DNA from 3 places in the Clostridium malenominatum genome. Region 3 is predicted to be linked to each of the others. Evidence: riboswitches for the same ligand, from Rfam matches in the RefSeq annotation. Region 3 holds a riboswitch; each other region holds the start of a gene.

The links. Region 3 has a riboswitch for thiamine pyrophosphate ahead of cytX (putative hydroxymethylpyrimidine transporter CytX). Riboswitches for the same ligand answer to the same signal wherever they lie in the genome.
Region 1: another riboswitch for thiamine pyrophosphate. It lies ahead of ABDZ69_RS05445 (TatD family hydrolase); the one in region 3 lies ahead of cytX (putative hydroxymethylpyrimidine transporter CytX).
Region 2: another riboswitch for thiamine pyrophosphate. It lies ahead of thiW (energy coupling factor transporter S component ThiW); the one in region 3 lies ahead of cytX (putative hydroxymethylpyrimidine transporter CytX).

The regions. Positions count from the first base shown of each region.
Region 1 is NZ_BAAACF010000001.1:1,077,511-1,088,273, forward strand. Features, by position in the region: gene speD (adenosylmethionine decarboxylase) at 1-717, shown strand, start outside; gene speE (polyamine aminopropyltransferase) at 759-1,613, shown strand; gene ABDZ69_RS05415 (glycoside hydrolase family 18 protein) at 1,660-2,937, opposite strand; gene ABDZ69_RS05420 (helix-turn-helix domain-containing protein) at 3,028-3,483, opposite strand; gene ABDZ69_RS05425 (ABC transporter permease) at 3,965-4,918, shown strand; gene ABDZ69_RS05430 (iron chelate uptake ABC transporter family permease subunit) at 4,908-5,858, shown strand; gene ABDZ69_RS05435 (iron ABC transporter ATP-binding protein) at 5,855-6,613, shown strand; gene ABDZ69_RS05440 (siderophore ABC transporter substrate-binding protein) at 6,639-7,577, shown strand; TPP riboswitch at 7,666-7,767, shown strand; gene ABDZ69_RS05445 (TatD family hydrolase) at 7,835-8,572, shown strand; gene ABDZ69_RS05450 (thiamine-binding protein) at 8,596-8,883, shown strand; gene ABDZ69_RS05455 (ABC transporter permease) at 8,858-9,610, shown strand; gene ABDZ69_RS05460 (ABC transporter substrate-binding protein) at 9,630-10,634, shown strand; gene ABDZ69_RS05465 (ABC transporter ATP-binding protein) at 10,603-10,763, shown strand, end outside.
Region 2 is NZ_BAAACF010000012.1:131,054-141,816, forward strand. Features, by position in the region: gene ABDZ69_RS16345 (stage II sporulation protein P) at 1-148, shown strand, start outside; gene thiE (thiamine phosphate synthase) at 215-850, opposite strand; gene thiM (hydroxyethylthiazole kinase) at 872-1,663, opposite strand; gene thiW (energy coupling factor transporter S component ThiW) at 1,641-2,210, opposite strand; TPP riboswitch at 2,524-2,629, opposite strand; gene ABDZ69_RS16365 (phospho-sugar mutase) at 2,667-4,391, opposite strand; gene ABDZ69_RS16370 (hypothetical protein) at 4,474-4,728, opposite strand; gene cobO (cob(I)yrinic acid a,c-diamide adenosyltransferase) at 4,740-5,258, opposite strand; gene ABDZ69_RS16380 (sirohydrochlorin cobaltochelatase) at 5,345-6,145, opposite strand; gene ABDZ69_RS16385 (AIR synthase related protein) at 6,151-6,897, opposite strand; gene ABDZ69_RS16390 (ECF transporter S component) at 6,884-7,390, opposite strand; gene ABDZ69_RS16395 (cobalt-precorrin-6A reductase) at 7,485-8,246, opposite strand; gene cobJ (precorrin-3B C(17)-methyltransferase) at 8,263-8,979, opposite strand; gene cbiG (cobalt-precorrin 5A hydrolase) at 9,004-10,005, opposite strand; gene cobM (precorrin-4 C(11)-methyltransferase) at 10,005-10,757, opposite strand.
Region 3 is NZ_BAAACF010000006.1:21,177-31,939, forward strand. Features, by position in the region: gene ABDZ69_RS14435 (HAD family hydrolase) at 1-561, opposite strand, end outside; gene thiE (thiamine phosphate synthase) at 558-1,199, opposite strand; gene thiM (hydroxyethylthiazole kinase) at 1,186-2,010, opposite strand; gene cytX (putative hydroxymethylpyrimidine transporter CytX) at 1,992-3,188, opposite strand; TPP riboswitch at 3,268-3,377, opposite strand; gene ABDZ69_RS14455 (M20 metallopeptidase family protein) at 3,437-4,603, opposite strand; gene ABDZ69_RS14460 (M20 metallopeptidase family protein) at 4,703-5,869, opposite strand; gene ABDZ69_RS14465 (hypothetical protein) at 5,929-7,107, opposite strand; gene ABDZ69_RS14470 (2-hydroxycarboxylate transporter family protein) at 7,357-8,679, opposite strand; gene ABDZ69_RS14475 (GNAT family N-acetyltransferase) at 8,807-9,313, opposite strand; gene ABDZ69_RS14480 (hypothetical protein) at 9,503-9,967, shown strand; gene nagZ (beta-N-acetylhexosaminidase) at 9,981-10,763, opposite strand, start outside.

The DNA of each region.
Region 1 (10,763 bases), on a different contig from region 3:
CGTGAGCAAAAGGATTATATTGAATATATCGATGAGCAGTATAACTCTGAAAGGCTTACGAAAATTTTATGTGATGTTACAGAAATGATTGGAGCACATGTGCTTAATATTTCAAAGCAGGATTATGACCCTCAAGGTGCAAGTGTTACCTTGCTTATAAGTGAAGAGGCTTTACCTGAGCATTTGATTGATAAGTCCTGTAGTAAAAGTGGGCTTACGGTTTTAGAAACTCGTGAAACCGTTGTGGCACATCTTGATAAAAGTCATGTTACGGTGCACACATATCCAGAATTTCACCCGGAAAATGCAATAACAACTTTTAGAGTGGATATCGATGTTTCTACCTGTGGACGAATATCACCCCTAAATGCTTTAAATTATTTAATAGGAAGTTTTGATTCTGACATTATTACAATTGATTATCGTGTAAGAGGATTCACTCGAGATGTTGATGGTAAGAAATGTTTTATAGATCATGATATAAATTCAATACAAAATTATATAGAACCTGAGACGCTAACAAAATATGATGCAATTGATGTGAATGTTTATCAATCTAATATTTTTCACACTAAAATGCTGATAAAAGAGATAGATCTTCAAAATTATCTTTTTAATACAGATACCTATGAGCTTTCGCCAAAAGAAAGACGTGCAATAAAAGATAGTTTAAGTAAAGAAATGATAGAAATATTTAGTGGAATGAACATCTATTAATTTACAAGGGTTGGAAGTATAAAATTATTGGAGGGAAAGTAATGGAATTATGGTTTACAGAAAAGCACACAGAGGATGTGCATTTTTCTATAAAGGTTGACAAACAAATATATAGTGGTAAAAGTGATTTTCAAAGAATTGATGTGTTTGAGACAAAGGAATTTGGTAGGGTTTTAACCATTGATGGATTTATAATGTTAACGGAAAAAGATGAATTTATTTATCACGACATGATAGTACATGTTCCAATGGCAACAAATCCAAATATAAAAAATGTCCTTGTAATTGGAGCAGGTGACGGGGGGACGGTTCGCGAACTTACACGATATGAAACCATAGAGAAAATAGATATGGTAGAAATCGATAAGCTAGTGGTGGATGTGTGTAAAGAGTATTTACCACAAACAGCATGCAAATTCGATGATAGCCGTGTTAATCTATATTTTGAAGATGGGATTAAGTTCGTTAAAGCTACTGAAAATCAATATGATTTAATCATTGTTGACTCTACGGATCCTATTGGTCCAGGAGAGGGACTTTTCACAAGAGATTTTTATAGAGATTGTTTTAAAGCCTTAAAAGAAGATGGTATACTTGTTAACCAACATGAAAGTCCTTATTATGATTATAATGCAAATGCAATGAAAAGGGCTCATTCAAGAATTAAAGAGCTTTTCCCTATAGCTAAAGTGTATCAGGCATTTATTCCAACATATGCATCAGGACACTGGCTATTTGGGTATGCGTCTAAGAAATATGATGCTAGTGAAGATTTAAATGAAAAGGCTTGGAATGATTTGGGATTAAAAACACGTTATTATAATACAGAATTGCACAAGGCATCTTTTGTATTACCTAATTACGTGAAGGAACTTCTAAAAAATATTAATGAATAGAGCAAAAAGAGTCTACTTTAATAAGTAGGCTCTTTTAAATTTCTGGTTATAAAAGCTTTTTTATTCTAAAATTATCAGCCAGTAGAACCCAGTTTTGCGGGAAGGGGAAACCTAGTGCCCAATAACTTATTCCAGGTAATTTATAGGCTTTTACCATATCAAATTTTGCTTGAGCACTTCTAGCATCCTCAAACCATACCTCATGTCTTACTCCTTTTTCATCTGTATATCTAAAGAATGGTGATTGAGTTCTAGTATCATATTGAATTACTGCATTGTATTGTGTTGCTCGTCGTATTGCTTCTTGCATACTAAAGGTTTCTGCTTGTTGTCCTTGAACATGGGGAATGACCCAATCTCTAGCATAGAGTTGGAATCCGAAGTAAATTTTATCTCTAGGGATAACAGTTACAGCATAATCTAGCACTCTTTTAATTTGATCTATTGGAGAAATTGCTTGAGGGGAACCAAATCTATATCCCCATTCATAGGTCATTAAGATTACAAAATCAACTATTCTACCGTGAGCTGCGTAATCATGCGCTTCATAAAGAGTTCCTGGTTGTTCTGCGCTTACCTTTGGTGCTACAGCGGTGGAAACAAAAAATCCCTGTGGGTGCAATCTGTCTACAGTAAGCTGAAGGAAACGATTATAATTTTCGCGGTCAGCAGGAAGAACATTTTCAAAGTCTATATTTACTCCCTTATAATCTTTTTCTCTCATTATAGCAAGTATATTGTCTATTACTTTATTACTAATTTCCAGGCTGCTAAGAACAGTATGTGCAAGATTTCCTCCAAGTTCAGTGGAAGTAAAATTAGTTACAGACATCATTGGAACTACGTTGTGAGCATAGGCAGCTTTTATTGCAGGTACATCATCAATAGGTTCTAGGCCTCCATCTTCTTTAATCCTGTAAGCAAATGGGGCTAGATAGGTTAAAAAAGGACCATCTTCATTAACAATAGGAACTGCATCTTGTCCATATTCGTATATATATCCATTTACGCTAACTTCAGGTCTAGGCTTAGGGGCAGAAATTAATAATCTTTGACCAACAGAAATGGATGATGGATTAGGAATATCATTATTCATCAAAATAGCTTGAACAGTAGTATTATAGGTTTGAGCAATCTTCCAAAGTGATTCCCCAGGACGTACTATGTGATAAGTTCCTTCAACGGGAACTAGAATTGCCTGTCCGATCAATAGTTTACTTGGATTAGGCAACTGGTTAACTTCTAATGTTCTTTGAAAGGATGCCCCATAAGAACTTGCTATCTTCCAAAGGGTATCACCTGGCTTTACAACATGTATAATCATGTATAACCTCCTAAAAAAGTATATATAGTTAGTTTATGAAAAAAAACTAAATAAGGGAGGGATTGTTCAACGCAATTTCTGTCATTTTTCTTAGGAGATTTTGCTCCTGTATTCCAGGGGAGTCATATTAGTAATTTTTTTAAAAACTGTATTGTAGTAATTTTGATTATTAAAACCAACAGAAAGGGATACCTCTAATATAGATAAAGTCTCCTTTAGTAAAAGAGATTTGCTTTTTTCTATTCTTACTTCATTCAAAAAGTGAGAAAAAGATTTTCCAGTTTCTTTTTTAAACATACTACAAAAATAACATCTGTTAATATTTAAATAATGAGAAATATTTGATAGTGTTATAGGTTGGCTATAGCGCTCATTTATATAATCTATAGCTTTTGTTATATGTAAACTATAGGACGTATTATAGCTATTATCTTTTATCATACTGTAGAGCAATGAAACTAAATGAGGTATACAAGCTGCAGGCTTATATAAAATATTTATTCCATTTGCCATATTTATATTATTGGAAGTATAAGGTCCCATCATAAATATTCCTTTTTTAATATTTTTAGGACAAATATTGAAAGCTGTAAAATTAATATTATTTAAATAGGTTGTGTTTGCTATGGAAGTAAAATCTTTTTTATTTAACTCATCTCTTGAAAATTTATAAACATCATTATTAATAAATAGATCCTCAAAATCTTTACTATATCCTTCGGAATGAATTAAAGTTCCATCATAATCAAAGGCTTTTATTGGAATATGAGTACATAGAAAAAAGTTCCTTACAGTGTCGCAAATATGTTTTTTATTGAAACAGATAAAACATCACTCCTTAAAATTATATAAATATATTTACAAAGATATAAATATATTTAAAGACTAAACTAATAAAAAGTTATATAATAACCATAGACAAATGAATATGATAATCATTATCAATTAATCCATAGTGTTAATTATATCATCATAAAATACAGGGTGTCAAACTATAGAAAAAAGTTATTCATATGGAGGAGGGAACATGAAGAAACGATACTTGTTTTTAACGTTAATGATTTTATCATTAATTTCAATATTTATTGGAGTAAAAGAAATATCTCCATTGGATATACTTCGATTTAATGAAGAGAAGGTTCAAATAGTATTGATTAGTAGAATACCGCGAGTAATCAGTATTGTCATAGCAGGGGCAAGCATGAGTATAAGTGGCCTAATCATGCAGCAGATAAGTCGTAATAAGTTTATATCACCAACTACAGCGGCAACAGTAGATTGTGCTAAATTAGGAATTTTAGTTTCTTTAATAGTATTTACAGAAGCTAGTTCTTTGCAAAAAATGTTAATTTCTTTTGCATTTTCCTTAGCAGGGACAGTTCTATTCATGAAAATAGTTAAAAGAGTAAAACTGAAAAATACTATATTCATACCCCTTGTTGGTATAATGCTTGGAAATATCATTGATTCTGTAACAACTTTTTTAGCATATAAGTACAATCTTGTTCAAAATGTTTCTTCTTGGTTACAAGGAAATTTTTCTATGGTAATCAAAGGCAGATATGAACTTTTATACTTAAGTGTTCCTCTTTTAATTATTGCTTTTTTATATGCAAATAAGTTTACCGTTGCAGGAATGGGAGAGGATTTTTCTACAAACTTAGGACTCAACTATAATAAGGTAGTAAATATGGGAATTGCTATTGTTGCTTTAGTATCATCCTTGGTTGTAATTACGGTAGGTAAAATACCATTTTTAGGTCTTATTATTCCTAATATAGTGACCATTTATCTAGGTGATAATATGAAAAAGGGAATTTCTCATGTGGGATTATTAGGAGCAGTATTTGTTTTATTTTGTGATATATTAGGACGAGTAATTATATACCCTTACGAAATATCCATTGGACTTACTGTTGGGATAATAGGTAGTATATTATTTCTTTATTTGCTGATGAGGAGGAATGCATATGAAATGTAAAAGAAAAATAATTTTCCTTTCAGCCATATCAATAGTTCTAGTTATGCTGTTTATATGCCTTGGTATAAATTCAAATAACTGGCAGTATATACTTTCCAGGCGAGTACCAACGGTAATTGCAATGATTTTAACGGGAGGAACTATAGCTTTTTCCTCAATGATATTTCAAACAATCACTAATAATCGTATACTGACGCCTAATGTATTAGGATTAGATTTTCTTTATATGTTTATTCAGACCGCTGTAGTTTTTCTATTAGGCTCTACTAATATAAATATTACGAACAATAATATTAATTTTGTAATATCTGTAAGTTTAATGGTGATTTTTTCAATAGTTTTATTTAAAGTATTGTTTAAGAGAGAAAGTAATAATATTTTCTTTTTACTTTTGGTAGGTTTGATATTTGGAACTTTATTTCAAAGTTTATCTTCTTTTATGCAGATGTTAATAGATCCTAATGAATTTGCCATTGTGCAAGGTAAAATGTTTGCTAGTTTTAATAATATTAATACAGAGATATTGCTTATATCTATAGTAATTGTACTTCTAATAATAGTTTATGCCTATGATTATATGAAAATTTTAGATGTACTATCTTTAGGAAGAGAACAAGCTATAAATCTAGGAGTAGATTATGACAAAGTTACCCAAAAGATGTTAATTATAATATCTATATTGGTTTCAGTATCTACGGCATTAGTTGGTCCCATAACCTTTTTAGGATTACTAGTAGTAAATCTTGCTCGAGAATTTATAAATACATATAAGCATAGATACTTGATTATAGCTTCTGTGTTAATAAGTATAATTGCTCTAATTGGAGGGCAGTTAGTTATTGAAAGAGTTATAAATTTCAACACAACTTTAAGCGTTATTATAAATTTTGTTGGTGGAGTGTATTTTATATATTTGCTTTTAAAGGAGAATAGAACATGATTGAAATAAAAAATGTAGTAAAAAAATATGGGAACAAAAATGTTGTAGATAATGTATCTATGAAAATATTAGATGGGAAAATTACTTCTTTTATTGGTCCTAATGGAGCGGGAAAGAGTACTTTATTATCCATGATAAGTCGCCTAGTTAAAAGAGATGGAGGAGAAATTTTTATTGATGGTAAGGAGGTTTCTAACTGGGACAATGATAATTTAGCAAAAAAATTATCTATATTAAAGCAATCAAATCACATAAACATAAGATTAACTATTAGAGAACTGGTGAGCTTTGGAAGGTTCCCTTATTCTCAAGGGAAGCTTACTAAAGAGGATTTAAAATATATAGATGAAGCCATAGAATACATGAAGCTTTCAGATATAGAAAATAAATATCTTGATCAATTAAGTGGTGGACAAAGGCAAAGGGCTTATATTGCAATGGTTATTGCTCAAAATACAGATTATATTCTTTTAGATGAGCCTCTTAACAATTTGGATATGAAGCATTCAGTCCAGATTATGAAAATTTTAAGATCCCTAGTAGATGATCTTGGAAAGACCATTATCTTAGTTATACATGATATTAATTTTGCATCCTGCTATTCAGATTATATAGTAGCCTTAAAGGACGGAAAACTAATAAGCCATGGTGATGCTGATGAAATTATTGACAAGCCAGTACTAGAGAAAATATATAACATGGACTTTGAAATAAAAAACATAGATAACAATAAAATATGTGTTTATTACAATTAATTAAAAAATATAGAGGTGGTAAAAAATGAATAAAAAAGTAAGTATGATGATAACAATTTTAATAATAGCAGCTATTTCAGCCTTTGGGTTAGTAAAGTTTAAAGAGAGTAATTCCAATAAGGGGAGTGGAGAACTTACCATTACCCATGAACTAGGAGAAACTATATTAAATAAGAATCCTAAAAAAGTAGTGGTTTTTGACTATGGTATATTAGATTCCCTTGATAAAATAGGTATAGACGTAATTGCGCTACCAAAATCAAACATTCCTTCTCATCTTGAAAAATATAAGGATGATAAATATATTAATGTAGGAACTTTACAGGAGCCGAATTTTGAAAAAATAAATGAACTTAAGCCTGATTTAGTTATTATTTCTGCAAGACAAGCTAAATTATATGAGGAATTTAAAAAGATTTCTCCAACTGTTTATCTTACTATAAGCAATGAAAACTACATTGATTCATTTAATAGTAATATGAGAGTACTGGGCAAAATATTTGATAAAGAAGCGTTTGTAGATAAAGAACTTAAAAAAACTCATGATAATATTAAAATGCTAAAAGAAGATATAGAATCCAGTGGAAAAAATGCGTTAATTCTTATGGTGAATGAAGGATCATTAAGTGCCTATGGGGAAGACTCAAGGTTTGGTATTATACACAAGGGATTTGGATTTACTCCTGCCGATAAGAATATAAAAACATCTACTCATGGACAAAATGTTTCCTTTGAATATGTAGTAGAAAAGAATCCAGATTATATATTTGTTATAGATAGAGGTGCTGTTGTAGGTAATAACACTACTGCTAAACAGGTTTTGGAAAATGATTTAATTAAGACTACATCAGCCTATAAGAATAATAAAATTATATATCTTAATTCTCATATTTGGTATGTATCTGTAGGTGGCTTTAACTCGACTAATATGATGGCGGATGAAATACAAGGAGCTATTAAATAATATATTAGTTAATAAAATTAAAAATACCTTTATTTTATAACCTATTAGTGATACAATAACTTAGAAAGATTTTAATTTTAAATTTAATATCTAGTGCTGGGGGTGCCTTATGGCTGAGAGAAGTTTAAAACTTTAACCCTTCGAACCTGATGCGGATAAAACCGACGTAGGAAAGCGAACATAATTAAAAGGTATACCTAAGCACTGTTTTATAGCAGTGCTTTTTATTTTTTAATATGCTCAGAGGAGATGTATAAATGTATGTTGATGCTCATAACCATTTAGAACTTTATGGAGATAAATTAAATGAAGCTTTAAAGGATATAAGAGAAAATCATATTATAACTTTAGCTTGTTCTATGGATGAGGAAAGTTATTTATTTGCAAGAAGCCTTAGCAAAGACAATCAAATTATAATTCCATGCTTTGGAGTTCACCCTTGGAGAGCTCATAATAATTATAAGGATTTGGACAGGTTTGAAAAATATATAAAGGAAACTCCTATAATCGGGGAGATTGGCCTTGATTTTCATTGGGTTCTAGAAAGAGAAAGATATCCTAATCAATTAAAGGTGTTGAAATATTTTTTAGAAAAAGCTAGGGAGTATAATAAAGTAACAAATTTACATACTAAGGGTGCTGAAAGAGAAATACTAGATTTAATAAAACAGTACAATTTAAGAACGCCAATAATCCACTGGTACAGTGGCCCCGTGGACTTAATATCAAAATTCATAGAATATGGATGCTATTTTACTATTAGTGTAGATATTGGGTATTCAAAACTTACGGAGGAAATAGTGAAAACAATTCCTATAGATAGGATTTTAACGGAAACAGATGGTCCCACTGCCCTAGAATGGGTAAATGGAGAATATGGTTATCCAAGCTACATTAAAAATATAGTCAATAAAATTTCAACAATAAAAAACCTTCCTGAAAAGGAAGTTAAAAAAGCTATAGAAGATAATTTAAAAACATTAATTAATATTTAAAATGAAGAAAGAAGGTGAAACATATGGCTAATGTTAATTTAAGTATTCAAGTTATACCAAGCGTTCCAGAGGAAAAAATTTATCCGGTAGTGGATAAGGTTATAGAATATATAGCTTCTATGGGAGTAAAATACGAAGTTGGACCTATGGAGACAACTATGGAGGGTGAGCTAGACACTTTACTACAAATTGTTAAAAGGGCACAGGAAATATGTGTAGAAGAAGGAGCAGCAAGGGTTTGCTCTGTAGTAAAGATTGACTACAAAAGTGAAGGGGTAACTATGGATGAAAAAATCTACAAATATAGATAGTAAGTTATATCCTATAGGCACTATACTACTCATAACTTTACTTTGGCAGATTATAGTGGAAGTAAATAAAGTTCCAAACTATATTGTTCCATCGCCTACGGATATAGTAGAAGCTTTAAAGGGCGATTTTAATTTAATTATAACCCACACAAAGGTAACTTTATATGAGGCCTTTGTAGGGTTTGGATTATCATTAGTATTTGCCTTTATACTTGCTATTTTAATGGATAGTTTTCAAATTATTAAAAAGTCCTTCTATCCAATACTGGTTATATCACAAACTATTCCAACCATTGCCATAGCGCCTTTATTTATAATATGGTTTGGTTTTGGCACTTTGCCTAAAATAGTTATGGTAATTATGGTGTGCTTTTTCCCCATAGTAATAAGTTTAATAGACGGTCTTGATAAGATAGATGAAGATTATTTAAGGCTATTTAAAACAATGAAAGCTTCAAAGCTACAAGTCTTTTGTCATCTAAAACTACCTTATGCCATGGTAAATTTATTATCGGGAGTAAAAATTGCAGGAACCTACATGATTATGTCTGCAGTAGTTGGCGAATGGCTTGCAGGGGACAAGGGTATTGGAGTTTACATGGTAAGGGCTAAAAATGCCTATGCATTAGATAAGGTATTTGCTTCAATATTAGTAATTATTTTAGTTAGCATATTAATAATTTATTTAATTGATTTAATAGGAAATAAGTTAATTCATTGGAAGTAAAAGAGAGGAGTTTTAAATTATGAGAAGAAAGAAAATATTATCATTAATAAGCATTGTAAGTACAGTGGTATTAGCCTTTTCAGGTTGCGCTACACAAAAAAGTGAGGATAAGGGGAAAACAGAATTAGAAAAAACAAAGGTAATACTTGATTGGACACCTAATACAAATCACACAGGATTATATGTAGCTCTAGAAAAAGGATACTTTAAAGAAGAGGGATTAGATGTAGAAATTATTCAACCTTCAGAGGGGTCATCCGCAACTTTAATTGCAACAGGTCAAGGAGACTTTGGAGTTAGTTATCAAGAGGATGTAACCTATGCACTAACAAGTAAAGACCCACTACCAATTAAAGCTATAGCTACAATTATACAAGACAACACTTCAGGTTTTGCTTCACCAAAAAGCAAAAATATAGCTAAGGTTAAAGATTTCGAAGGAAAAATTTATGGAGGATGGGGTTCACCTTCAGAAGAAGCAGTACTTAAGGCTGTTATGAGCAAAAATGGTGCAGATTATACCAAGATTAGAAATGTAAGTATTGGTAACGATGATTTCTTTGCTGCTACTGAAAAAAATATAGATATTGCTTGGATATTTGAAGGTTGGACAGGAATTGAAGCAAAGCTAAGAGGAGTTGAATTAAACTATATAGCAGTTAAGGATTTAGACCCTGCTTTAAATTACTATACTCCAATACTTATTGCTGGAAATAAAACAATTAAGGAAAACCCTGAAAAGGTTAAAAAGTTCTTAAAAGCTACAGAAAAAGGTTATAAATTTGCTATTGAAAATCCAGAAGAAAGTGCTAAAATACTTTTAAAGTATGCTCCGGAGCTGGAAGAAAAGCTTGTAGTGGAAAGTCAAAAGTTTTTAGCCCCTAAATATACAGGAAATGCTGCAAAGTGGGGAGTAATGAAATCAGAGGTTTGGAGCAACTATGCTAAATTTATGAAGGACAATGGATTGATAGATAAGGAGTTAATGGTTGATGATGCATTTACCAACAGTTTCTTACCATAAGGAAGAGGAGAACCCTCTTATAACACTAAATAGAATAGAGAAAAAATATGGTAATGTGGAAGTTTTAAAGGATATTTCAATTCACATAAATAAAGGTGAATTTGTATCCATATTGGGACCTAGTGGTTG
Region 2 (10,763 bases), on a different contig from region 3:
TAAAGGAATTAATTATTTTAATCAGGACTTGGCTAAAAACTCTCTCATTGTGGAAATTGGTAGTGAAAAATCAACTGCTGAAGATGTTAATGCTTGTATAAGTACACTAGTTTCAGCATTAAAAAAGGTTAATATCAGCTCTTTTTAACTTGAATAAAACGAAATAAAGTAAGGATATCTTTTCAACTTAAAGTATCCTTACTTTATTTTATAATTAACTATTACATTTCACAGAAATAATCTTTGACTTTAATTCAGCTGCAGCTTTTTCAGGATTTTCACTTTTCATTATAGCAGAGACCACTGCAATTCCATCAATAGGACTATCTTTCAAAATATCACAGTTATCCTTATTTAGTCCCCCTATTGCTACGACGGGGATATCTACAGTATTACAGATATCATTCAGTGTGGAAACCTTCGTAATAATTGTAGCTACCTTTGTTGTTGTAGGATAAATTGCCCCGACCCCTAGGTAATCAGCGCCCTCCGCCGCAGCCTTTTCAGCTTGGGTAACAGTTTTTGCCGTTGCGCCAATAATTTTATCCTTACCCATTAGTTTTCTTGCAACTGAAACAGGTATATCACTTTGTCCAACATGAACTCCTGCTGCTCCTGAAGCCATTGCAACATCTATTCTGTCATCAATTATCAATGGAATATCATACTTATCTGTAATTTCCTTAACCTTAATTGCAAGATTAAGATAGTCATAGCCACTTCTTTCTTTTTCTCTTAACTGTAGTAGCGTTACTCCACCTTTGCAGGCTTGTTCAACCTTTGAAAGAAACACCTCTTCTTCAAGATTAGTACTGTCAGTTACTAAATAAAGAGTCATATCAAGTTTCATTTTTTATCCTCTCTTTTCATTTTAACTTATTCGAATTTTTTCTTCTATCATATAATCAGAAATACTGAACATATTATCTATAAGCTCAATTTTGAAACTTCCACTTCCCTTAACATGGGCAGAAAGTTCACCGCATATTCCCATAAGGGCTATCGCTAATACAGTACCGCCTAGTATATTTCCAGAAGAAATATAGCTTGCTATAAGAGCATTCACCATACATCCTGTCCCAGTTATCATTGAAAGCATTTCACACCCGTTTTTTATCAAATATGTATCAGTACCGTTTGTTATTATATCTACTACTCCTGTTGCAGCAATAACAGCACCTGTTTTTAAAGAAAGCTCCTTTAGCATTGCTATGCTTTCATCAGAGTTATCCTCTGTAACAACATCGCATGCCCCAACGTCAATTCCCTCTGCATTACTTTTTATACCACAGATTGCTTTCATTTCGGACATATTTCCCTTAATAACGCTTGGATGACATTCATAAAGGAATTTCTTTGCATAATCAAGACGAAGTCCACTACAACCTACCCCTACAATGTCAATTACAGAGGGAATATTTTTTTCAAGGGCTGTTTTGCCTGAAATCATCATAGACTTCATTCTATTGTCCGTTATATTTCCAAGGTTTACTCCAAGCGCTTTAGATGAGGCAGTAATTTCCGAAACCTCGTCGGGATGTTCAGCCATAATAGGTTTTGCACCCACAGCTAGAACCATATTTGCGCAATCATTTATTGAAATATGATTTGTAATACAATGGATAAGCGGTTTTTCCCACTTAACACTCTGTCTTATTTGCAATAGGTTGTTTGTTGTCAGCTTCTGATTTATCATAAACTTTTGCCCCCAAACTTATTTGAATTTTTGCAAGCATACCTGTCTTGCGTAACGCTATGAGAAAAACAAATGCAATGATTCCTCCAATTAGTGTTCCGCTAATAAAAGAAGGAACATAGAACATCCATGTAAGCCCTGTTCTGCCCCAGATAAATGTCATTACAGGATAGGAAAGGATTGCTCCAACAATACCAGTTCCTATAACCTCACCTATAACAGCACAAATCAACTTACCCTTAGATGCTCTGTAAAAAACCCCTGACAAAATGGCGCCAAAAACTGCTCCTGTTAGTGCTAGCGGTGGAATTCCCATGAAAAACATTCTTATCACACCAATCAATGTAGCGCAAAGCAATGAATACCATGGACCAAGGAGAACAGAACATAATATGTTAATAAAATGAGCCATAGGGCACATTCCTTCAATACGAAGAATAGGTGAGATTACTACTCCCATTGCCACCATCATTGCTAACATAAGTTTTCTTAATAATTTAGATCTTTTTTCCATAACAAATTACCTCCCTAATAGTACTTATTTATGGAATATACCATATAGGAAATAAATACCATCAAAGAGGCGTGTTTTTAACGTAACTAAATAGCAATTTCCTATATAGCATAAGCCATACTGGTCGGTCGAAACTTAAAAGCTTCCTCTCAGCTTGAAACACAAGCTCCCTCGCTATTTAGTTGTCTTGGTGCTACGTAGTCGCAGGGCGCTCCCCCTTCGTCTACCAAGGATATTAATTCCTCAAAGCAATAAAAAATGGGATACACCGCATAAGGCATATCCCATTTATACTCACAAAATTCATAAATAAACAGTATAAACTAAATATTCACCTACGTCGGCATTATCCGAATCAGGTTATGGGTCGAAGCCAAACTTCCTCTCAGCCTGCAATGCAAGCTCCCCTTTTTTAAATTGTATCATACAGATTTACTAAGTACAATAAATTTTTACTTACTGAACTGAATGTAATTTTCCCATTATAACTTCTTCCATTACTTTCAACTTATTTTGGCTTTCCTCTAAAGTTTTTCCTTTAGAATACATATAAATCTTTATCTTTGGCTCAGTTCCTGATGGTCTAACTGCATACCAGGAACCGTCATCTAAGTAGAACTTTAGTACGTCAGATTTTGGTATATCACTATCTTTTTCTTCTCCTGATACCAAATCCCATACCTTTCCTATTTCTAAATCTACATATTTAGTTAATTTAGCATCTCCTAAAACTTTTGGGAACTCTTCTCTATATACTTTCATCATTCTAGCTATTCTTCCCTGTCCTTCAATTCCCTCTAAAACTAAGGATATTAAATTTTCTCTATAGTATCCAAACTCTTCATAAACTTCATTTAGCACATCTATTAAAGTTTTTCCTATGCTTTTATAGTAAGCTGCAGCTTCACAAAGTAGCATGGAGGATATTACCCCATCCTTATCCTTAACAAAGTCTCCTGCTACATATCCTATACTTTCTTCATATCCAAAGATGAATTTACCTTTACTATCTCTTTCTAATTCATTTGCCTTGCCACAAATGTTTTTGAATCCAGTTAGAGCATCATAGGTTTCCACACCATACTTTGCAGCTATAGCCTTACCTAAGTCCCCAGTAACAACAGATTTAACTATGAATGGATTTTTAGGAAGATTTCCTGTATCCTTCATACCTTCTACTATGTATTTAATTAAAATTGCCCCTGTTTGGTTTCCGTTAAAAGCTAGATATTCACCATTATTATCTTTAACCATTATGGCCAATCTATCACAATCAGGGTCTGTTGCTATTAAAAGTTCAGCATTAACTTTCTTTCCTAAAGATTCAGCATATTTAAAAGCCTTCACATCCTCTGGATTTGGATATCCTACAGTAGTAAAGTCTGGATCTGGATTTTCCTGCTCTGGCACCACATAAATATTTTTGAAACCTCTTTCACTAAGCACCCTTCTCACAGGAACATTTCCCGTTCCGTTTAAAGGAGTATAAACTATATTAATATCTTTATCTATATCTTCTCTTAAGCTTAAGCTCTTTACCTTTTCTATATATTCATCATCTATTTCTTTTCCAAGGATCACCAAAAGACCTTTAGCCTTTGCTTCCTCTTCAGAAATCAGTTTTATTTCATTAAAATCCTTAATATTATTTATATTTTCTGTAATAGGATTAGCAATGCTTGACAAAATTTGAGCTCCATCTTCCCAGTAAACCTTATATCCATTATAATCTCTTGGATTGTGGCTAGCTGTTACAACTATTCCAGATATGGTATTTAACCTTCTCACCGTATAGGAAAGCTCTGGAGTAGGTCTTAGTCCTTCAAATAAATACGCCTTTATTCCATTAGCTGCTAATACTAAAGCTGCAGTTTTAGCAAATAAATCTGAATAATGTCTGCAATCGTAGGCTATAGCAACTCCTCTATTCATGGCTTCTTTGCCATTCTCCACTATAAAATTAGCAAGCCCTTGTGTAACCTGAGCTATTATGTACTTATTCATTCTATTTGTTCCAGCAGCAATCTTACCCCTTAATCCTGCTGTTCCAAACTCTAGACTTCTATAAAATCTATCTTCTATTTCCTTGGTATTTCCCTTTAAACCTCTTAATTCTTCCCTAGTTTCTTCGTCAAAGTAGTCATTATTTAACCATTCTTCATAAACCTTCATATAATCCATATAAGTTTCTCCCCTTTCTAATAATCCACTAGAACACAAAGACTTTGTCTCAAAATTTAAGACAAAGTCAATATGTTATTATTTATTTAACCAACACGTAAGTATAATAGATAATATTTATTATTTGAAATACCACAAGTATCCCAACAAATAAATTAAGTCTATTTGTATGCATTTTTTCTTTTACAAATATATATAAGAATGGAATAGCTAGCAGTATGCTACCAATAGTAAGTATAAGCCTTACATTTGACTGTGGTGGATAACTTTTTGCTATTATAGTTAAAAAAGTTATTATCCCAAATAAAAAAGTTGCTATTCTCTGTTTATCCTTCATTATTTAATCCTCTAGCTTTCTATTCCTTTACGAGCAGGCACTCCTTGAGTATAGTAGTGTTTAATTTCTCTCATTTCAGTAACTAAATCTGCTCTTTCAATTATTTCTGGTGCAGCATATCTTCCTGTTAAAATTACTTCTGTCTTTTCTGGTTTTTTATCTAAAAGTTCTAAAACTTCTTGTACTGTAAATAATTCATAAAATAAAGCTATGTTTATTTCATCAAATACTACTACATCATACTCTCCAGAAGTTAAAACTTCTTCCGCTCTTTTTAAGCCTTTTCTTGCTTCTTCAATATCCGCTTTTGTTGGCTTTCCAAATATAAAAGAGTTTCTACCAAACTGTTCCATTTCAAAATTTGGTAAAATCTTTACAGCTTCAAGTTCGCTATATTTCATTCCCTTTGTAAATTGTCCGAAGAATACTTTTTTTCCTGCACAAACTGCTCTTAAGGATAAACCTAGAGATGCAGTAGTTTTTCCCTTGCCGTTACCGGTATAAACCTGTATATATCCCTTATTGTCCATAAAAAATCCCTTCTTTCGAAAAATTTTATTCTTTCGCTACTCGTAAACGATTATATCACAAAATTCATTTATTTTCTATTACAATATTATTCTGCCCTTAATGGGTTGCCCTCGATGGAGTCTTCTAAGTGGTTTATAAATTTATCCTGTATTGCTTTATTTTCTCCAAGTCCGCGAAGATATATGTTTACTTTATAACCTTCTTCTTCAAGAATACTTTTCCATGAATCCTCTTCTTCTCCTGCCATATCGTTTATAGCATGGTCTCCAGCTACTAACATAAGAGGCATTAATGTTATCTCTTTTATGCCTTTTTCTTTTAGGTTAGGCAATATAACGTCTAACTCTGGGAATCCTTCTACATTGGCTATAATAACATTTTCTAAACCTTCATCATTAATTATATATTGTAGCTGAGAATAACAAGCATTAGCAGGATGAGTACTTCCATGTCCCATAAAGACTACAGCATGATTATCCTCTCTTTGAGGAATTTGATTTTTAAGAGCTTCTACCACTTCATGGTAGTCCTTTTCTCTATAAAGTAACGGTCTTCCAAGAACTAATTTTTTAAAAGATTTTCTTTTCTTGTGAACCGCAAGCTTTATATCATCATACTCTTCTCCAGGTATTATATGTAAGGTTTGAACATAAACCTCTTCAAAACCATCATTAATCATTCTCTCTAAAGCTTCCTCTGTGTTGTCAATAAATATATTATCTCTCTTTTTTAATTTATTTATTATCATTCCTGAAGTAAAAGCTCTTCTTACTTCGTATTCTGTAAATTCATCTCTAACTCTATTTTCTATAGCTTCAATTGTAACCTTTCTAGTTTCTGGGTAGCTTGTTCCAAAGCTCACTACCAATATACCTTTTTTAGTCACATATTTCACCCTTTCAATTTTAGTTTTCCTATTAATTTCATTCTCTTCATAAGTTTTAATTCTTCATAAGCATCCTCACTTAAAGCAGCTATCAATACCGTTGCTGGTCCACAGGTTTTATGTAAGTCAATATAGATATCTTCTACTAAAGTTAATTCCATGTCATTATTTTTAGCTAAAAGTTCCCCTTCATAAAGTACTCCTTTTGATCCAACAGGCACAATTTCATAAACTTCATTATGAGCTAAAAGCTTATATAAATCTGAATAATCCGCTATGTCTTCATCCTTTTTGTTTAAGTTTATTTCCCCTCCAACTTTAGGAATTCCAATAGACACAACCATGGCTTCTTCTTTTACATTGTTTACTCTTAAGGAATTGTTAGCAATACCCACTACTGTTATTCCTATCCCTGTAGAACTAGTCTTAAAGTTTTCTTCAGTGCTACCATTTAAGGCTACAGAGCTAATCCCTGCTTGGTGTAATTCTTCTTCTATTCCCTTTATTATCTCTCTTCCCGTTGGCTCCATCTCGTTACATACTGCATTAGTTATGGAAATAACCTCTGCTCCTGAAGCTAACACTTCCATTAGGGCTACTCTTAAAGCAAACTTTCCTACAATTGCTGTAGGAACCTTAAAAACATCCCCTTCTTTCATTCCTATACTTCCAGAGCTATCGCAAGCAATAACCATGGTTTTATTTTTTTCTATGTCTACAAGGGTTAAATCCCTTACTTTATCTATTTTCATAATTCTTCAAACTCCTCGGTAATAATTTATAAACTACTAAAGCTACTAATGCATTTATACCTGCTATTAAGGATAATATAGGAAGAAAGCCTAATATTCCCACTTTTCCCATTACAGGTAATAATAATGGCGTTAAAACTAATAGTGTTAAAGGACCATTGATTGCAACACCTACTATAGTTGATAATATTATCGCTAATAAATTATTACTCCTATTCAAGAACTTATAAACTAATCCAAAGGCTATCATGGTAACAGCCATGCCACCCATGGTAATTAAATGAACTGGTAAGGATAAAGGGAAGCCACTAGTTAGAGCTGTTAAAAAGTGACCCATAGCTCCTATTATTCCTCCGTAAACTGGTCCTAATAATAATGACCCTAAAAATGCTGGCATGGAATCAAAGGCTATTGTTCCCATTACTTTTACATTTGCTCCTACAAAAGATAAGGCTATAAATAAAGCAGTTAATACTAGATTTTTTGTTTTCATATGATATTCCTCCTAATGTTTGTATAACTATTAATAAATCTAAATAGCCTATCTATAAACCATTGCCGCACATTTTTATTAAACAACTCCTTGCTTAGTTATTTATTATATATTTAATCAATTCTTCTTTATTTTTATACACTCTATGATAGTTAATTTCTTTTCTATATATAACAAATACATATATTCCTTCATCTAGGGCCGCTGAAATTTTCTCCTCTGTTCCACCCTCAGTTCCACTATCCTTCATTATAATAGCTTTTGCATTATAATTTTTAATAAAAGCTCTATTTAATTCGTAGTTAACTGGCCCCTTCATAGCTACTATATCTTCAAGATTTATTCCTAAATCATAACATTCTTCCATAACCTTTAGTGAAGGCAACACCCTATGAATCATCCTATTGTTTATCCCTAAGGATAGTAACTTAGGTAAGTTTCTACTACCGGTGGTGTTTAAAATATTTCCTTCTATAGAAGAAAGTTTCTCATAAAGCTCACTATAATCTTCCACTAACACTACTTTGTCACAGTTTAAAAATTTATCTACTACACTTTCTCTTTCATATCTTATATATTCTATAGATATCCTCTGGCATACCTCCATAAGATTCTTGCTTACTTCTGTAGCGTAGGGATGAGTAGCATCAATTACTTTATCTATATTATGTTTGGTGAAAACCTCCATCATACTTTCTATATTTAATGGTGTGGTATTTAATACTTTATATTTATAGTCCTTTAAAAGCTCTCCACCATATTCAGTAGCTGTGGAAATGAAAATATCATCTGTATACTCATTTAGCATCTCCAATATTTTTCTTCCTTCTGAAGTACCACTAATTAATGCAATCATAAAATCCTCCAGATTTTTATAGTTTATATCCTCTCGGAGTAATAAACATACCATCCTTTATATAACTTCCACTGTTTCCTATTATAACTATAGAAAACATGTCTACTATGGTGTCATCAAAGTTTTCTAATGTGGTAAGGGTAACTTCTTGCCCATCTCTTAGAGCATTTTTTACTACTCCTATTGGAGTATCCCCTTTTCTATATTTCTTTATAATATCTATACACTCTTTTAAATAGTGAGGTCTTCCATGACTTCTAGGGTTGTATAGTGAAATTATAAAATCCCCTTGGGTAGCAAGTTCCACTCTCTTTTTTATTAAATCATAAGGAGTCATTAAATCACTTAAGCTTATATTGCAATTATCATGCATTAAAGGAGATCCTAGTATTGATGCCGCTGAAGAAGATGCCGTTATTCCTGGAATTACTTCCACCTCTTCATCCTTTTTAAGCTCTAATATAAGTCCAGCCATACCATAAATTCCAGCATCTCCTGTACTTATTATTGAAACTACTTTATCTTTAGCAAGTTCTAAAGCTTTTTCAGCTCTTTCCACTTCACTCTTCATTCCTGTTGATAAAACTTCTTTATCTTTTATTAAAGGTTCAATAAAATCTATGTATTTTGTATATCCTACAATAACATCGCTTTCTTCAATTGCTTTTTTTGCCTTGAAGGTCATATGTTCAAATCCTCCAGGACCAATTCCTACTACATATAGTTTTCCCAAAATAATCCACCTTTCTTTAGTTTTTTAGTAAATCCCAACGGCCACCGTCATTCCATTCAATTTCAACTTCCTTATGAGCAAGGTTCCTCCTTGTAATTCTACAGAAGGTTCACATACACTCCTTACTCCTATGGTTTTTTCTACAAAGTTACTACCTTTAAATTTATAATCTATGGCTTTAATATCTTCTATGGAAAAAATCTTTAGGGGACAGTTGAAATAATTACTTAAATCTATGATAGCCTTTTCATCTTTTTTTACTTCTACAGTTCCAATAGATTTCACAGCTTTAGGATCAAAGTCATTATCTATTAAAACCTCTAGTACAGTTTTTCTCATTTCTTCTACAGAAAAATCTTTTCTACATCCTATTCCCAGTACTATATTTTTTCTTATTAGCTTTAAAATTTTAAGTTGAGGATCTTTTATTTTTTCCTTTTCTATCCAAAAAGATTTATTTCTATTTGTTACATATACAATACCCAAAGCTCCATTAAGCTCTTCGCTATAACCTTTAGGTATTGGTATAATATTATCTTCATCATGAAAATAAACCTTTTCTCCAGCTACCAAAAGAGAAGCTATATCTTTTGCATCCTTTAAGCAGTCTATCTCCAAATCATTTTCCTTAGCTACCATATCTGGAGCAAGAATTCCTAATCCATCTGTAGCCGTTGTAATTACCGGAACCCCGTGAATAATCTTTGATATTGTCTCCGTTAACTCATTTGCTCCACCTAAGTGGCCACTTAAAAGACTTATAACAAACTTTCCTAGATTATCTATAGTAATTACCGCAGGGTCCTTATCCTTCCCTTTTATGTACGGAATTATGGCCCTTACGGCAATACCAGTAGATGCAATAAAAATTACTCCACTATAGTTTTCCATAGCAGTTCTTACTGCCTCTTTAAAGCTAAAGTCCTCATCTCTTTCCTTTGAAAAAACCTTCACTGGAAGAGTTTCTTTTATTTTATCTGCAATAATATCTCCATTTTTAGTTATGGTGATAATCGCTATTTTCATTACTTTTCAGCCTCTCTATACATGTGTGTAAAGCTCTTGTCGTAAAGTAAGCTTTTTGAGTAATCAGAGCTTATAAAATCCCCTACAAGTATTTGAGCACACTTAGTAATATTAGCTTCTTTAACTTTTTCCGCTATATCATCTAAGGTGCCTATTATAACTCTTTCATCTTCCCAGGTAGCTCTTTCCACTACCGCTATAGGAACATTTTTTCCATAGCCACGTCTAAGTTTTTCTACTACTTTATCAATCATGCTGATGGATAAAAATATTGCCATAGAAGCTCCGATGCTGGCAAGTTTCTCTAAGCTTTCTCTCTCTGGTACTGGAGTTCTTCCTTCTACCCTTGTAAGAATTAGAGTTTGAGTTACGTCTGGCAAAGTAAATTCCTTATTTATTGCCGCTGCTGCTGCAAAGCAAGAACTTACTCCTGGAACCACTTTATACTCTATATTAAGCTTATCTAATTCATCCATCTGTTCTTTTATAGCACCATACATGGATGGATCACCGGTGTGTAATCTTACAACGGTTTTCCCTTTGCCTACCTCTTCTTTCATCACCTCTATAACCTGTTCTAAGGTCATGGATGCTGAATTATGAGCAATTACCCCTTCCTTGCAAAAATCTAAATGCTCCTTAGCAACTAGGGATCCTGCATATATAACTACATCTGTTTCTGATAATATTTTTCTACCTTTTACAGTTATTAAATCCACATCTCCTGGACCTGCTCCAATAAAATATACCATTATTCT
Region 3 (10,763 bases):
TTTATCATGCACCCCTACCACATAAAATCCAGCCTTCTTTGCACTTTCTATGGCATGGAGCGCATCCTCAAAAACTACAGTTTCCTTTGTCCTTGCCCCAAGTTTCTGACCAGCTAGATTGAAAAATTCTGGACTTCCCTTAGAAATTCCTACATCACTACTAGTTAATATAAACTCAAAAAAATCATATACATTTAATCTTTTAAGTGCGGATACTGCACAAGAATATTCACAAGCTGTGGCAATACACATTTTTACATCATTAAATTTCAAATATTTCAGATATTCTAAAACAAAAGGTTTTAATGTAACCTCATGTTTATACTTATTCTCTACCATTTTACATATCTCAGAAATTAATTCATTCTGTGTTCTTCTTATGTGAAATTCTTTAATAAGATACTCCGATGATTGCTGTAAACTCATAACCTTTAATACATTATCTATGTTATCTGGAGGTGTAACGCCATGGCTTTTCAGAACTTCCCTTCCCACATTACTCCACATCTCCATAGAATCTAAAAGTGTGCCGTCTAGATCAAATATAGCATAGGAAATCATAGGCTTACCATTTTTCTTGATAATTCTAAAAGTTCACTGGTAGCTTTACTTATATCCTCTTCTGCAAATATGGCAGATATTACAGCAACCCCATGAACCCCACTGCCTGTAAGTTCCAAAATATTATCTTTATTAATTCCACCAATAGCTACAACAGGAATCTTAACTGATCTGCAAATTTCTTTTAATGTATCCATAGAAACGGTATGAGCATCCTTTTTTGTTGATGTGTTAAACACCGCTCCAACACCTATATAATCTGCGCCGTCCTGCTCTGCTTTTATGGCTTGTTCTACTGTTTGTGCTGACACACCTAATATCTTATCTTTTCCAATTAGTTTTCTTACATCCCTTGCACTCATATCACTTTGCCCTATATGTACACCGTCTGCATCGCAAGCAATGGCAACATCAATATTATCATTTATCACAAAAGGAACATTATTACCTTTTGCAATCTCCTTTATTTTTTTACCTTCTGATATAAATTCATCTAAAGGCATAGATTTTTCTCTTAGCTGAATAAAGGTTGCACCTACCTTTAAAGTCTCCTCTACCTGTAAATACAGTGAGTTTTGTCCAAGCCATGTTCTATCTGTTACTACATATAGTAGCATAGATTCTTTATCTACTTTCAATTTTCATTTCCTCCTTTAATACATCATAATTAAACTTACTCATATAATCTATTAAGCTTGTTCTAAAAGAAGATGTTCCTCCTTCTGTTTTTAAGACTTTTTTATATGCAAGTTCACCACAAATTCCCATACTACATACAGCGGCAGCCGTAGCATCTAATAGGTTATCACAGTTAGCACCGCAAAAAGCACCTATGAGACTTGTTAGCATACAACCAGCACCTGTAATTTTCCCCATCATTGAATGTCCATTTTTTATTATATATGTTTTATTTAAATCAGTAACTATATCCAATGCCCCAGTTATTGCTATAACCGCTCCAGTTCTTTCACTTAAAGTCTTTGAAAAACTTACAACTTCATCAATATTTTTTTCTGTCACAATATCTGCTATATTAGCATCAACTCCTTTTGTAGAGGAAGTTCCTGAATAAACAGCTTTAATTTCTGATATATTTCCACGGACAACAGAAAATTTAACTTCTTTTATTAGCCTAAAAACTGTTTCCGTTCTCAATGAGGATGCCCCCGCACCAACAGGATCTAATATAACAGGATGACCTAATGAATTTGCCTTCTTACCTGCTATTATCATAGCATTAATTGTTCTTTCATTAAGTGTTCCTATATTAATTACCAAGCTATTACAGATGCTTGTAATTTCTTCTACCTCTGAAATGTCGTCAGCCATTATAGGTGAGCCACCGCAAGCCAATATTATATTTGCACAATCATTTACAGTAACATAATTAGTAATATTGTGCACAAGTGGAGTTTTAGCAATAACATTTTCTAAGATTTTTTTAAACATAATTTCATTCCTCCATTTATTAAAATGCAAATAATACTTATACCTAACATGACGGGAAGAGTTATTCCAAGGGGTGAATTATATGGCATGAATTTTCTATACCCTATTATACCAATTAACCAAATAACTGTGTTTTTAATATTAATATTATTATTTTCATTTACAGATTTGTTGTTTAAAATAAAGTAATCTGTAATGAGTATTGCAAATAAAGGCGCAAACACAGAACCTATCAAATATAAAAAGTTTTCATACTGAGTAATAGGAATAAATATTGCCATAAGCATCCCTAAGAAACAAACAACTAAAGCCGCAATTTTTTCACTTACTTTATTATTTATATTTACAAAGCTTACTCCAGCTGAATATACATCTAGAAAAGTTGTTGTAACAGTTGAAAAAAGAACTATTATTAATGCTACAAAGCCAAGTCCTGCTAAAAGTAAAATCTCTGTGATATCTGAAGTTCCTGCAAAAAGCGATGCACCTAAGCCAATAATATACATAAATGTACTTCCTATAAAATACCCTAGTGCACTTACTAACGTACCTGATTTTTCATTTTTTAAGTTTCGTGTGTAATCAGATATTAACGGAAGCCAAGATAAAGGCATTATAGCGCTTAATTCTACAGCTGCGCCAAAAGTCATCATATCCGTACCCATATACTCTCCAGATCCTGTCCCAAACACAGTGATTCCAAGAATCATAGTAAAAACAAATAATGCCCCTACAGCAACTATATTAATTTTAGATAAATTTGAAACACCAACTATGATCCATATAGCAATTAATATCGCAATCAATATGCACCATAAAATTTCATTTTGAAAATTCATTATATATTTTGTTCCAACATCAAATGCTTTTGATCCATTAATTATCATTACAGCTGTCCATCCAAGTAGCTGCATAATATTTAATATTGAAAAGAGATAAGAGCCATATTTCCCAAAAGAAATACGAGTCGATTCTATTGCCGAAAGTTTACTTTTTGCTCCAATAAATCCAGCAGCATAAAAAATAATCCCCCCGATTATATGTCCAATAAAAATAGCAATTATACCTCTCTTAAGCCCTAATGGCGCAATAAGTGCACCTGTAAGAATTTCAGCTATTGAAACTGCTGCCCCGAACCATAATAAGAATTGACTAAAGTTTGATAACTTTTTTTCCATAGTTTATTACATCCTTTCGTGCTTTTGGCAAAATAAAATGGGATATACCACGCAGTATATCCCATTAATTAACATTAAGTAATTAACATAAATCTCTTTCCCTACGTTGGCATTATCCAAATCAGGTTAAAGGGTCGAAACTTATTTGTTTCCTCTCAGCCTGCAACACAAGCTCCCCTGTTTCTATATTCTATTCTTTAACATTTTATCATCTAAATTTATATTTGTCAAAAACTTGTTTACAAGCTTTATTTTAAATAATCTAGTGCTACTTGTGCATAGGTTGCCGCACCAATTGGCATAGCATCTTCATCTATATCAAAGAAATTTGAATGATGGGAGTAACAGCAGTTTTTTTCTTCGTTGCGTCCACCCAAGAACATTAGGGCCCCTGGTACCCTTTGGGCATACTCTGAAAAATCCTCTGAACCCATAACCTTTGCCATGGGGATAAGATTTTCTTCTCCAATCAATTTAGATACAGTTTCTTTCACAAGCTTAACAATATTTTCATCGTTAATAGTTGGACTGCACATAAAATCATAATTAAATTCATATTCACATCCATAAGCTTCACAGGTACTTTTAATCATAGTTTCCATCCATTTTGCCATAGCTTCCCTGCTTTCCTGCGTAAAGGATCTATTGCATCCGCCTAATTCAGCCTTTCCAGGTAATACATTAAATCTTTCCCCTGCATTTATTGTTCCTACATTGATAACTATAGGATTTCTTATGTCATTTTGTCTAGTAACTATGGTATGAAACCCATTTAAAATAGCGTTCATACAAGTAATGGCATCTACTCCTTGCCAAGGAGAAGAACCATGACAGGATCTACCTTTTATTGTTAGTTTCCAAAAATCTACTGCCGCCATCATAGGGCCTGGTTGAATACTAACCTTGCCTACTGGTACATCTGACCATATATGCATTCCAAAGGTCATATCTACCTTAGGATTTTCTAACACCCCACCTTCAATCATCTTTTTAGCTCCACTTACTATTTCCTCAGCTGGTTGAAATATAAACTTTACAGTACCCTTTATTTCATCTTTCATTTCTAATAAAATTTTTGTAGCCCCAAGGAGCATTGCAATATGTGCGTCATGGCCACAAGCATGCATCATTCCTGGCGTTTTAGATGTATAAGCTAGTCCCGTTTCTTCATTTACGGATAGGCCATCTATATCCGCTCTCAGCGCAACAACTTTCCCTTCCTCTTTTCCTCTAAGTATTCCAAGTACGCCTGTTTCACAAGGGCTTGAAACTTCTAGACCCATTTTTTCAAGTTCTTCCCTTATCCTTTTAGAAGTTCTAAACTCGCTAAAGGAAGGTTCTGGATGCATATGTAGATCTCTTCTGATGTCCACCATCCAGTCATAATATTTTTTAGCACTTTCTAATGTTTTCATGAAAAATTCCCCCTTTCTTATATTATATTCCATAAATTTAAATATATTAAAAAAACGTCTCTATATATCAAATAAATGATATGTAGAGACGTTTTTTATTTAACTTAAATAATCTAGTGCTACTTGTGCATAAGTTGCAGCTCCAATTGGCATAGCATTTTCATCAATATTAAAGAAATTTGAGTGATGTGAATAGCAACATTTCTTTTCTTCGTTGCGTGCTCCCAAGAACATTAGAGCTCCAGGTACCCTTTGAGCATATTCTGAGAAGTCTTCAGATCCCATAACTTTTTCCATAGGTATAAGATTTTTTTCATCGATTAACTTAGATACAGCCACCTTTATAACCTTAGAAACATTTTCATCATTAATAGTTGGGCTGCACATAAAATCATATTTAAATTCATATTCACATCCATAAGCTTCACAAGTACTTTTAATCATAGTCTCCATCCATTTTGGTAGAGATTCTCTACTTTCTTTTGTAAAGGTTCTGTTCATTCCAACTATTTCTGCTTTTCCAGGTACTACATTAAATCTTTCCCCTGCATTTATTGTTCCTACGTTTATAACTATAGGATTTCTTATGTCATTTACCCTTGTAACAATTGTATGAAGACCATTTAATATAGCAGTCATACATGTAATTGCATCTACTCCTTGCCAAGGTGAGGAACCATGACAAGCCTTGCCTTTTATGTTTAACTTCCACACATCTGCTGACGCCATCATAGGTCCTGGTTGAATACTAGCCTCACCGGTAGGCACATCTGACCATATATGCATTCCAAAGGCCATGTCCACCTTAGGATTTTCTAATACTCCTCCTTCAATCATCTTTTTAGCTCCACCAGCTACTTCTTCTGCTGGCTGGAAAATAAATTTAACAGTACCTTTTATTTCATCCTTCATATCCGATAAAATTCTTGCAGCTCCAAGAAGCATTGCAGCATGTGCGTCATGGCCACAAGCATGCATCATTCCTGGGGTTTTAGAGGCATAATCTAGTCCCGTTTCTTCATTTACTGATAAGGCATCTATATCAGCTCTTAATGCTACTACCTTTCCTTCTTCTTTTCCTTTAAGTATTCCAAGTACTCCTGTTTCACAAGGACTTGACACCTCTATCCCCATCTTCTCAAGCTCTTCTTTTATCCTTTGAGAGGTTTTATATTCCCCAAAGGATGGTTCAGGATTCATATGAAAATCCCTTCTTATTTCTACCATCCAATCATAATATTTTTTTGATATTTCTAATGCTTTCATTGTAAAATCCTCCTTCTTTATAACTTTCAACTGTACAGTGTTAAATTAAAATACTAAAACTAAATCATTTTCACCATTATTCCCGCAAGTATTACTGATGCAATAGTAACTGTTACAAAGCCTGCAATAAGCATTTTGGGCATGATTTCGTTTAAAATCAACTGTTTTTCTTCTTCAGTTTTTCCTTCCGCGTTGGCAACTTCCTGAGATATTATAAAGGTACCTGGAAAACCAAATAATGCAGTAATGCCAATTGATAAAGACATCTGCCAGCTGATTCCTAGCATTTTTCCAACAGGAATACTCGCTAAAGCTATACCTATAGTTCCTAAAGTTAAGCTTGCAGCTAATGGCCATAATAATCTTGAAACCATTTCTGGTGTAGCACTTGCTAAGTTAGAATATATAACTGTCAACAAAGTTCCCATAGCTAGTCCAAAAGATTGAGACTTTGTAAGGATATCACTTTCTAAAAATCCTATTTCTTTTAAAATAATTCCTATAATTAGACATACTACATACTTGTTAACAACTCCATTGGTTAGAGCAGCTATCTTATAGCTCAGGAATGCGGCTAAACCAAGCTTTGCAAGCAAAATTGATGGTGTTTGTAGTTCTTTTGGTAAATCAGGAATTATCTTAAACTTTGATTTCTCTTCTTTAGCTGCTGCAACTTCTCCCTTTGATATATTATATTCACCTGATTTTAATTTATTTGAAATTCTTTTAGCTTCTTTACGCAAACAAATAGAAGCTATGGGATAACCAAAGAAACCTTGTACTACTACAAGCAAAGTTGAAAAAACCATAATAGTTTCAAGCCCCTTTGCTTTAGCTGCTTCTCCCATCATTATCCCGGCTACAACTCCTCCCGCTATAGGCGGTGCTGCAGCTACTGAATACTCTCTCCCTATAATTGGAGTACCTGCTAAATACACAAAAACAGCTATACCAACAATAGATGCTATAGATATAGCTACCGTTTTCCATTGTTTTATAAGTTCTCTAACACTCATAAGAGTACCCATATGAGTAATTAAAATACCAATAAGTATACTTCCTAAAGGTAACAATGCTGAATCTTTAAATATGGTTTTTGGAAGCCCCACCCAAAAACCTAAAAGTAATACCACTGAAGATACGAACATCGTTGAAACAATTGCCTTTGTTTTTGATGAAATAATATCTCCAGCTCCAAAAATAATGAATAATACCGTGAATGCTAATAAGCCATCCATTTTAAAGCCCCCTTAAATATTTTTATAAAAAAGCCTCTATACATCAAAATAAATGATATATAGAGACACTTTTATTTTCCTTCAAGCCCCAAGCTGATATTAAAATAGATGGTATCATAGTTTTTTAAGGCTTGTCAACCATATTTATGAAATAATTTGAATTATTTACATTTTAATTTTTTTAAGATTTATCCTGCATAATTTAAAATTTAATTTAAATTACGTCATATCTTTATCTTGCAGTATAAGTTATGAGAATATTTTAATTAATGCACTAGCAATAATTAAAATTAATGCCCCTCCTATTCGAGAAGATATTTGAGCAAAAGGCATAAGTACCATTCTCTTTGAGGCTGATAAAACAGCCACATCCCCTGTTCCCCCCATATTTGCCATACATAACCCTCCTGTTATAGCCGCCTCTATTGGATAGAACCCTACAATACGCCCAACTAATGCCGCTCCTAACATTGAACCAATAACTGTTACTATAACTAGTATTAAATATTGGCCACTTAAAGCTTCAAGTACTTGCCCTAAATCAGTATAAGCTACTCCTATTCCCACTAATAGAGGTGCTGTAAAGTTTTTAGCTACAAACTGATACCATTGAGTTGCTGCCAATTCATATTTCCTTGGCAATAAATTAAGTATTTTAGCTGCAGCTACCGATAAAATCATCCATGCATATTGATGCACTCCTGGTATAAATTTAGCTATTATTCCTCCTAAGCAGAAAAAGGATAGAGCTATAAGTAGACCATTTCCCATTTCTAAAAGATTTAGTTGAAATACCTCTTCTTCATCTTTAACTGCTTCTATAGTATTATCTATTAACATATCTCCATTTCCAGTTAAACTTGGTTTTGCTTTGCCTAATTTATCTAAAAGTCCTGCGGAAACTATAGAAAAAGCATTTCCAAGTGCCACTGCCGGTACCATGATTGATAACATTTGTGCTGGATCTGCATTAAATCCTGCACCAAAAATTTTTGAAAGTGGCACTGCCCCCGCTCCCATGCCTCCACCAATTATAGGAATACCTATATAAAATATAGCCTTTGTTGCACCATATCCCATTAAAGCACCAGCTATTCCAACAAATAGTAGCGAAAACACAACACAACCAAGTATAGTTGGAAGATATCTTACAGAAGCTTTAACTAGAAGACTCCTATTCATTCCAAGTATACTCCCTGTAATTAAAGCTGCTATATAAAAGTCCAAAAAACCTTCTTTTGTCATGAAATTAGTAAGAATATCTACTGTCCCTTTAGGAAAAATGTTATAAGTTACAAAGGCTGCCGACGCAAAAATTACAACTATAGGGCCTCCACCTAAGTAATCCTTTACAATAGGAAGATGATCTCCTATCTCATTTAAAATTGCTCCAACCACCATCATTACTGCTAATGCACCAATCATTCCCTTAGGTAATACATTTAGATACACAGCACCTAATACTACTAATGTCAGGATAGAAAACATTGGTATGGATAATCCTATAATTTTGTAGCCATCTCTTTTAGTTGTCTGTTCAGTGCCTCTCCCCAATGAAGTATTATTTGACATATTGACCCCCCTTAATTTTATTCATAAAAAAATATTCTAAACACTCCCTACTATTAGTATAGAATGTTTAGAATATTTTGAATACATTTTGGTAATAAGTTACATATTGGTCTTTATTATCACTTTGTTAAAAATTTCTCCCTAGTTCTTTTAAGGTATTTCCTGTTACTCTGTGTACTGTCCACTCCTCCATGCGCATAGCTCCTAAGCTTTTGTAGAAGTCTATAGACGACTTATTCCAATCTAAACAAGACCATTCTAATCTTCCACAGTCTCTTTCTAAAGTTAGCTTTGCTAAATATGAAAGCATAACCTTTCCAAAGCCTTTTCCTCTCATCTCAGGTCTTATATATAAATCCTCTAAATAAATACCTGGTTTTCCTAAGAAGGTAGAAAAATTATGAAAGAATAGAGCAAATCCTACAGGAATTCCTTCATACTCTCCTATAATCACTTCCGCAGACCTTTTGAGAAAAATTGATTCTTTTAGAATTTCCTCTGTAGCTACTACTTCATTAGACAATTTTTCATATTCTGCTAACTCTTTAATAAAATTTAATATTAGCGGCACATCCTCTTCCTTACTAAATCTAATATTGAAGTTATCAATAAATGTAATAATTTCTTTACTCATATTTCGCTCTCCTTATTTTTGAAAATTTAAATATATTATAACCTTTTTCCATTACCTTGCATAATATATAATGTAGCTTTTAAAAGGAGAGTATTAATGTTTATTGATGATTTTGACTTTGACGAAACCTTAAACTTTGACGAAGCCTCAAACTTTGAAGAAGATTATAATTTCCAAGACGAATATCCTATGGAATATCGTGGGGAATCCGATGAATTTGATAGTTTTGATGAAATTGACGAGTTTTACAATAGCTGTCCCCCCAATTGTCCATACTCTCGTCAATTTTTCCCAGGACCTCCTCCAGGACGTCCACCATTTGGCCCAGGCGGTCCAGGAGGACCAGGTGGTCCCGGAATGGGAGGCCCTGGCGGTCCTGGTGGCGGCGGTCAAGGCAGACCACCCTCAGGTCCACCACCCTCATATACACCTAGTAAATCACAAGCAGGATTAGGCGCGAAGGCCGTAGATCCAGGGTCCATAAGACGTTGCAGAAATAGATTTGTATACATCTGGCTTAGAAACGGAAGATCTTTCTGGGCATGGTTAACTTTTGTAGGCCCTAGATCTGTATCTGGATTTAGATGGAATGGTTTCTTCTGGGTATATTTTGGAATTGATTTAAGAAGAATCGATGAGTTTATTTGCTTTTAAAAAATAGGAAGGGTTACCTTCCTATTCTTTCTATTACACTACTTACCTTTTCATTTATAACATTAACGTTCACTTGCTTTACAACTTCATCGCTAATATTGTACTTTTTCTTAAGCTTTATTATCCTATATACCTTTTTATCTATTTCCTCTTCGCTTAATAATCCGCTACTTACTGCATCTTTTACATATTTTATTAATTCAAACTGTTTATCTGAGGAATAACAAGATAATACTATATCAGAGCCTGCCTTTAATGCTTTAAGTCCACTTTCCCCTACACCATATTTGTTTGAAATTGCCTTCATAGAAATATCGTCAGTGATTACAACTCCATTAAACTGAAGTTTTTCTCTTAGTAAATCTTTTATAATTATTGAAGATAAGGTAGCTGGATTTTCTTTATCTAATAAGGGTAATAAAATGTGTCCCATCATCACCATGTCCGCTCCTTCTTCTATGCCTTCTTTAAAAGGTATAATTTCAAAACTTTCAAGACTTTCCATAGTTTTATTAATCAATGGCAAATCTACATGAGAATCCACTGCCGTATCCCCATGTCCAGGAAAGTGCTTTAAAACAGGGATAATATCCGCATTTTGCAGACCTTTCATTACAGATCTCCCAAGACTTCCTACAGTTTGAGGATTGTCTCCGAAGGCTCTATCTCCAATAACTTTGTTATTTGGATTATTGTTTATATCCATCACAGGAGCAAAATTCATATTTATTCCAAAGTCACGTAACTCTTCTCCTAAAGCAACTCCTAAATCATAACCTATTTCCTCTTTGCCTGT